2 regions of the Mesorhizobium sp. RSR380A genome follow, and region 2 is predicted to be linked to the other one. Evidence: riboswitches for the same ligand, from Rfam matches in the RefSeq annotation. Region 2 holds a riboswitch; the other holds the start of a gene.

Region 1 (3,635 bases), 2.7 Mb from region 2:
GGACAGAGGGGGGTGTGAAGGAACGCCGACATCGGCAAAATCCAACTTGCCTACGACGCCGCGGCCAGGCTCGTAGTAACCAGCTTTCGGCACGCTGACCGGCTCAGCCGCCGCCGCATCCTGCCCAGCCAACCCCGCCAGCCGCTGCATCAGTGCTGCCATATTCTCCGGTCCGCCCTCGCGGAAATAACCAAGCAGGACGTCCAGATCCTCGCGCGGCAGCGTCGAGGCTTCGATCAGCCTGAGATCCTCGTCGTGGCTCTCGCCCGGCAGCAGCGCCAGCTTGATGCCGTTCGCACGGGCAGTCGCGGCAAGCTGGTCGCAGCCATAGCGCCACCAGTCGTAGCCGCCGAGGATGCGCACCAAAATCACCTTGGCGTGGCGGGCGACGCTGTCGATCCAGAGGTCCACGGACATGGGATGGCGCAGGTCGCGCAGCGCCGCCAGCCGCATCGACGGCAGGCGGGCGGCATCGGCCTTCCACGCCGCCGCGAGGCCGGCGAGGTCGCTGTCGGTGAAGGACAGCGCCACGATATCCGCCGGCGTCTGCCCGAGATCGACGGGCTCGGCGAGATCGTCGAGCGAGGCGGATGTGGTGGTGAGTATATGCATTTCGGCTCGTGGTTTGGATCAGCCGGCGAGTATACGCTCGATCGCCGGGCGGTTCAGTCCTTTCAGGCCAATGACGACAAGACGCGAGCGGCGGTCGTCCTCAGCCGCCCAGGCGCGGTCATAGTAATGATTGACGCGCGGGCCGACGGCCTGCAGCAAAAGCCGCATCGGCTTGCCGCCGACATCGACGAAGCCTTTTACACGCAACACGTTTTCCTGTTCGGCGGCGGTGGCGACGCGCTTGGCCAGGTCGTCGGGATTGGCGATCGAGGGGATGTCGACGATGAAGGTGTCGAAATCGTCATGCTCATGATCGAAAGCGCCGTCGTGATGCGACTTGCGGTTCTCGATGTCGTCTTCGACGGCGAGACCGAGGCCAAGCAGCACCGACGGGTCGACCTTGCCATGCGCAGTCGGCACGATTTTTACCGCGCGGGCGGAATGTTCATTGATGATGGCGTTGGCGCGGGCCGAACCGGGGGCGTCCATCAGATCGCTCTTCGACAGGATGATCAAATCGGCGCAGGCGATCTGGTCCTCGAACACTTCTTCGACAGGATCGTCATGGTCGAGCGTCTCGTCCTGAGCGCGCTGTGCCTGCAAAGCGTCCATGTCGTTGGCGACGCGGCCTTCGGCCAGCGCCGGGCCGTCTACCACGGCGATGACACCGTCGACGGTTACCCGGCTCTTCACGCTCGGCCACTGGAACGCCTGGACCAGCGGCTTGGGCAGAGCCAGGCCCGAGGTCTCGATCAGGATGTGGTCAACCTTCGGTGTCAGCGCGAGGATCTTGTCGAGGGCGGGCACGAAATCGTCGGCGACTGTACAGCAGATGCAGCCATTGGCCAGTTCGACGATGTTTTCCTCGGGGCAGGTGTCGATGCCGCAGCCTTTCAGGATTTCCCCGTCGATGCCGATGTCGCCGAACTCGTTGACGATGATGGCGATGCGCTTGCCGCCGGCATTTTCCAGGAGATGGCGGACCAGCGTCGTCTTGCCGGCGCCGAGGAAGCCTGTAACGACAGTGCAGGGAACACGGGAGAGGTTGGCGGCCGGGTTTGAAGCGTTCATCGTCAGTCCTTCAGCATGTCGAGGGGTGGGATGCGGGCAACGAGGCCGCGCTTGAGGCTATCGGGCCGGCCGCGCCACGGGATGAGGCCGTCGGCCGAAGTCGCGAAGAGCTTTGCGCCGGTAACGAGGTCGGCGCCGCTGGTTGCGGTCAGATCGCCGAAGACATAGCTCCAGCAGCCATCGCGCAGGATCGCGGCGCTGAGGCGGCGCTTGCAATTGCCGAGACATTCGGCGGTGCGGACCCGGATATCGCCGGCAGCGGCGCGGCCTGTGTCCTCAGCCAGCAATTCGCCGGCGCGCGGATGGGCGTCGGAACCGGTCTCATCGCGGCAGGAGGCGCAGACGATGACGGTCACGCCGGTCAGGGCGTCGTTGTCGCCGGACGCAATGTCCGTTGTGCCAGCCGAAAAACTGCTGTTCTGGTCCAAAAACCGTGCTCCTTGCCCGGAAACCCGCCAGGCGATCGGATACTTTGTCTCAGACGGCAGGTCTCCTGGCTCGCGAGTCATTGCCTTGGTTAGCCGCCTTCCCGGTGTTACCCAGTGGCTTTCGGCCTTGGCTCTTCGCTTACAGTTGCGGGGACAGCCGCGGATTTGGGATTTTTTCGTCCCGCACCGCATTCCCTCTTGGCCCTTGCCGTTGCGGGCAGGGGACCGTCTGGAGCGGATTTAGGCTTTTGCAGGCAGCGGTGTCAACGCACGGCTACGACATGGCGATGTCGGCAGGGGCTGTCATGTCCCGGCTTCCGGCAGTGCCAGGATGACCTGTCGGATAGCTTGATAGCCATCGCTATAGTCCCAGTCATGACCGACAGCCAGATTCTGTCCCTCATGCCAAACCGCGTTGTCCAGAAGGACTTCGGCACTAATCAGCGTGCCCTTCAAGCCTGCCAGAAAGGTCCGGACAAAATGGCTTCCGGGGGGTACCGAAGCTGTGAACAGCTTTTCCAGCTTGGCATAGAATGCTGGATAGCCTGGTGTCAGCGAGCATAGCTCGGTTGTGGCCTGGGAAATGACCGGGCCGCTATAGATTTTCCAGCGGGCATCTTTTCGCCAGATCTTCCAACTGGCGCTGCTTCGCTGCCAAAGCTCTATTTCGGCCTGCATGTTCTCGCAGACGTGATCGGCCAGTCCCTCAATGGCCACATGGAAAACACCACGGAGAAACTTTTCAAACGCCTGGTTCAGTTCCTGTTCGCGCGTGTCGCCGAAGTCAGCAAAGGATTCAATGACCGGCTGAACATCAAGCAGCGGAGAAAAAATGTAGATTTCCAGGACCAGCCGGTCAGAACTCGTCTCGAACACCTCAGCCTCAAACCGAAGCTGCTTCGATTGGAGCATGACGTCCCTATCTCTGCGGACTGCATCTATTCCATGCGCAATGAGGGCGCCATGGATCATGTCGAGCACTTTGTCCGATGCCATTGCACAACCTACGAGGCTTATTGAGGCGTCTATGACAGACGCTGCAAGGGTTGGCCATCTCTCTCGCTAGCCAATGCCGGCCCCAGATTGCCGGCCGGCGTCACTTCGATGCGCTCAAGGCCAAGCCAGCCCTGCATCTCCTTTAGTTCCTCGAAAAGCTGTGCGGTGGTCTCAGGCGGTGCGCCTGCTTCGGCATAGGCGGCGTGGACGCGTAAGACACTCGCAGGCCGGTCGGCCTTGAGGTCGACGCGGGCGACGATCTTGTCGCCGAGCAAGAAAGGCAGCACGTAATAGCCATATTGCCGCTTGTCGGCCGGGGTGTAGATCTCGATGCGGTAGCGGAAATCGAAGAGACGCTCGGTGCGCGCGCGCTCGAAGACCACCGGATCGAAGGGGGCCAGCAAGGCGCGGGCCTCGATCTTTCGCGGCAGGCGGGCGTCCCTATAGAGGTAAGCCGGCTTGTCCCAACCTTCGACGTTTACCGGCAGCAACTCGCCCATCTCGACCAGTTCCTCCAACCGGCCCTTC
Region 2 (3,635 bases):
AAAAAAGAGCGGCGGGCCAGGCCCGCCGCTCTTTTTAAGCTTCGGCTGTTAGTTGTTGCCGAACCGATCCCTGTCGCTGCTCTGAGGAACGAACTTCTGTTGGTCGTTCGACGAGTTCAGCAGCTTGTAGACCGCCGAGTTGGTGCCGGTCGACGAAGTGCGGGTGGTGTCGACGGCAGCGGCCGGCTGGTTGGCGCCATTGGAGCCATAATTGTCACTGCCGGCAAATGCAGCGCTCGAAACAGCCAGAACGGCTGCGGTGGCAAGAACGATCTTCTTCATTTTAGTCTCCTGAATTTTTCTGATGCCGCCAGCTGCAGCGGATAAGCCCGCCACGTGCTGGAAACCGGCTTTTAGCGGCCGAAAAGGTTACGGTCGGCACCGTGGGCAGGCGCCTGCTCGGCTGGAGCCGACTTCTCAACCGAAGCCGTATGGCCACTATCGGTCGACGTAATCGCAGGCTGGTTGGCGCCGTTCGAACCGTAGTTGTCGCTGCCGGCGAAAGCGCTGCCGGAGATGGCCAAAACGGCGGCGGCAGCAAGGATGATCTTTTTCATTTTCAAATACTCCTGAATTTTTTGGGATCCCGAGAGCGACGGGTTAGCCGCCCTTCTTTGGTCGGGATCAGCGATTGCCGTAGAGGTCGCGGTCGGCGCCCTGAACGACAGGCTGCTTGTCAGCGTGCGCCGGCTTCTGAATGGAAGCCGTATACGAGCTATCGACCGAGACGGCTGGCTGGTTCGCACCATTGGAACCGTAATTGTCGCTACCGGCGAAGGCGCTGCCGGTGATCGCCAAAACGGCTGCGGCAGTGAGGATGATCTTTTTCATTTTTAGTACTCCAGTTTGTCTGTCCGTCTAGCGGCGTGTCTTGGGAGGAATTCGCGTCGTTCGGACAGCCCCGATGTGGGAAAGCCATAGGCTGGTTTCCAATCACGAAGTTGTTCCGTGTGGACCACGGTCCTGCACCTTGAAATTGTGCCATGAAGTTCCTCTATGGTCATTTATCGCATTGTTTTCAGTCGCTTATGCCGAACCGAGTGGTTCGCTCCGATGTCGGTTTCCGGGCCGTCGTTCACACTGTCCTGCACGCATTGTCAACAGAAACGAACCGTTCGGTTCGATTAGAGATTGCTAATAGTAACTTTTCGATACCGTTGAGCCATTTTTGCCCGCGATCGAACTGGATCGGCAGCGATTCGAAACGGCGATGATGGCGTCGCAAGAAACGTCTCAGCTCTTTGACCCGGGGGCGGGGGGCGTAAGCCGCGCGTGTCGCGCCGCATGGATATGATGTCGCTTTCATGCCGACGTCGCGATCGCTGCCGTGATTAGATGATCGCATCTCAGGTGCCGCTTCGTGACGACGCAGCGGAGAATTGGGAAGCCGGTCAGAATCCGGCGCTGCCCCCGCAACGGTGGTGGAGTTGAAGTCGCAACGGGAGACCACTGGGCAAGAGCCTGGGAAGGTGTCGCGATGGTCCGCAAGGACAACTCCAGAGCCCGGAAACCAGCCCGAGATGCATAGACTCGACTGATCGCGGTGGGCGGTCAAGAGGTGGATAGTGCATGTCCGGCGCCGCGCCGGCCTGCGTCCGATCCTTCCTCCATCACCACCAAGTTCAGTCCTTAAACCACGAGGACAGAACTATGGATACGCGCAACGACATGCTGAGGCTCCTGAACGGCCGCAAGCAAGGCTTTTCGCTGGAACAGCCCTTCTACACCGACCCGGACTATTTCAAGCTCGACATGGAGCTTATCTGGTATCGCGACTGGCTGTTCATCGGCCATGATTGCGAACTGCCGAAGCCCGGCAGCTATATCACCGTGCAGATCGGCGATTATCCGGTGGTGCTGGTCCGCGACCAGAAGGGCAACATCAACGCCTTTCACAATTCCTGCCGCCATCGCGGCAGCCGTGTCTGCAACACTGAGAAGGGCATGGCGGCAAAGCTTGTCTGCCCCTATCACCAGTGGACCTACGAGCTTGACGGCCGGCTGCTGTTTGCCCGCCAGATGGCCGACGGTTTCGACAAGAGCCAGTTCGGCCTGAAGCCCGTCGCCTGCGAGAGCGTCGGCGGCTATATCTTCATCTGCCTGGCAAAAGAACCTGCCGACTTTGCGCCGATGCGCGCCATGATAGAGCCCTACCTCAAGCCGCACGGGCTGAATGAAGCCAAGGTCGCCTTCGAGAGCACCATCATCGAGAAGGGCAACTGGAAGCTGGTCTGGGAAAACAACCGCGAATGCTATCACTGCGCCGGCAATCATCCGGAGCTGTGCAAGACATTCCCCGAAGCGCCGACGGTGACCGGCGTGCAGGGCGCCGACAGCGATCCGGAGATGCTGGCGCACTGGGCGAAATGCGAGGCGGCGGGCCTGCCGAGCAAGTTCCGCATCGATCCGGCCGGGCAATACCGCGCCACCCGCGCGCCGCTGCTGCGCGATGCCGTCAGCTACACGATGTCGGGAAAGCGCGCGGTGACGAAGAACCTGTCCGACACTGTTGCCGCCGACCGCATCGGCACCTTGATGCACTACCACTATCCGACGACCTGGAACCACATACTGATCGACCATGCGGTCACCTTCCGGGTGCTGCCGATCAGCGCCACCGAAACCGCGGTGACGACCAAGTGGCTGGTGCACAAGGATGCGGTCGAGGGGGTCGACTACAACCTTGAGGAGCTCACCCATGTCTGGACCGAGACCAACGACCAGGACCGCCGCATCGTCGAGGAAAACGCCTTTGGCATCCTGTCTCCGGCCTATGAGCCCGGCCCCTATTCGGAGCTGCACGAGGGCGGCGTGATCCAGTTCGTCGAATGGTACGCGGCCTTCATCGGCCCGCGCCTTGCCGAAGGCGGCAGGCCGGCGCTGCGCAGCGTCGCGTGAGCTGGAGCAGGCGAAGAAGGACCGGAGGATGAATGCGATGACGGATCTTGGGCTCTATCGCCATCTCGACCAGATGGCGCCGTGGAACGATAGGCTGCAGGTGCTGGAAGTGATCGGCGTCAGCGACGAGGCGCCTGACGTCAAGACCTTCACCTTCCGCTCCGACAACCAGACCTGGTTCCGCTACAAGCCGGGCCAGTTCCTGACGCTGGAACTGCCGACACCGGACGGGCCGCTGATGCGCACCTATACGCTGTCGTCGTCGCCATCGCGGCCGTTTTCGATCGCGGTGACAGTGAAGGCGCAACCGGGCAGCATCGGCACACGCTGGATGTTCGACCAACTGGTGCCCGGCTCGCATGTCAAGGCCTATGGACCGGCGGGCGACTTCTCGTTGCACAGCCACCCGGCGGCCAAATATCTGTTCATTTCGGCTGGCTCCGGCGTGACGCCGATGATGTCGATGCTGCGCTGGCTGAACGACTGCGCGCCATGGACCGATGTCGGTTTCGTCAACTGCGCGCGGCGTGCCGAAGAGATCATCTTCCGCAAGGAACTCGAACTGCTCGGCGGCCATATGCCCGGCCTGTCGCTCGGCTTCATGATCGAGGAACGTTCCAGCCGCGAAGGCTGGTACGGCCATATGGGGCGCATCGATGCGATCCGGCTGCCCTTGCTGGCTCCGGATTTCCGCGAGCGCGAAATCTTCTGCTGCGGCCCCGATCCGTTCATGCGCG

The links. A riboswitch is a leader RNA that binds a small molecule or an ion and turns the genes downstream of it on or off. The one in region 2 is predicted to bind cobalamin.
Region 1: it holds a riboswitch for cobalamin, as region 2 does, so the genes downstream of both, ACYG9Z_RS03425 (DUF1636 family protein) here and ACYG9Z_RS16660 (aromatic ring-hydroxylating oxygenase subunit alpha) in region 2, are expected to answer to the same signal.

Annotation. Positions count from the first base shown of each region.
Region 1 covers NZ_JBTTIB010000001.1:690,582-694,216, reverse strand. The annotation lists gene cobN (cobaltochelatase subunit CobN) at 1-612, opposite strand, end outside; gene cobW (cobalamin biosynthesis protein CobW) at 631-1,683, opposite strand; gene ACYG9Z_RS03425 (DUF1636 family protein) at 1,686-2,111, opposite strand; cobalamin riboswitch at 2,150-2,356, opposite strand; gene ACYG9Z_RS03420 (DUF6348 family protein) at 2,415-3,107, opposite strand; gene ACYG9Z_RS03415 (winged helix-turn-helix domain-containing protein) at 3,137-3,635, opposite strand, start outside.
Region 2 covers NZ_JBTTIB010000001.1:3,429,311-3,432,945, forward strand. The annotation lists gene ACYG9Z_RS16645 (DUF680 domain-containing protein) at 49-282, opposite strand; gene ACYG9Z_RS16650 (DUF680 domain-containing protein) at 354-557, opposite strand; gene ACYG9Z_RS16655 (DUF680 domain-containing protein) at 625-831, opposite strand; cobalamin riboswitch at 1,332-1,533, shown strand; gene ACYG9Z_RS16660 (aromatic ring-hydroxylating oxygenase subunit alpha) at 1,651-2,898, shown strand; gene ACYG9Z_RS16665 (FAD-binding oxidoreductase) at 2,936-3,635, shown strand, end outside.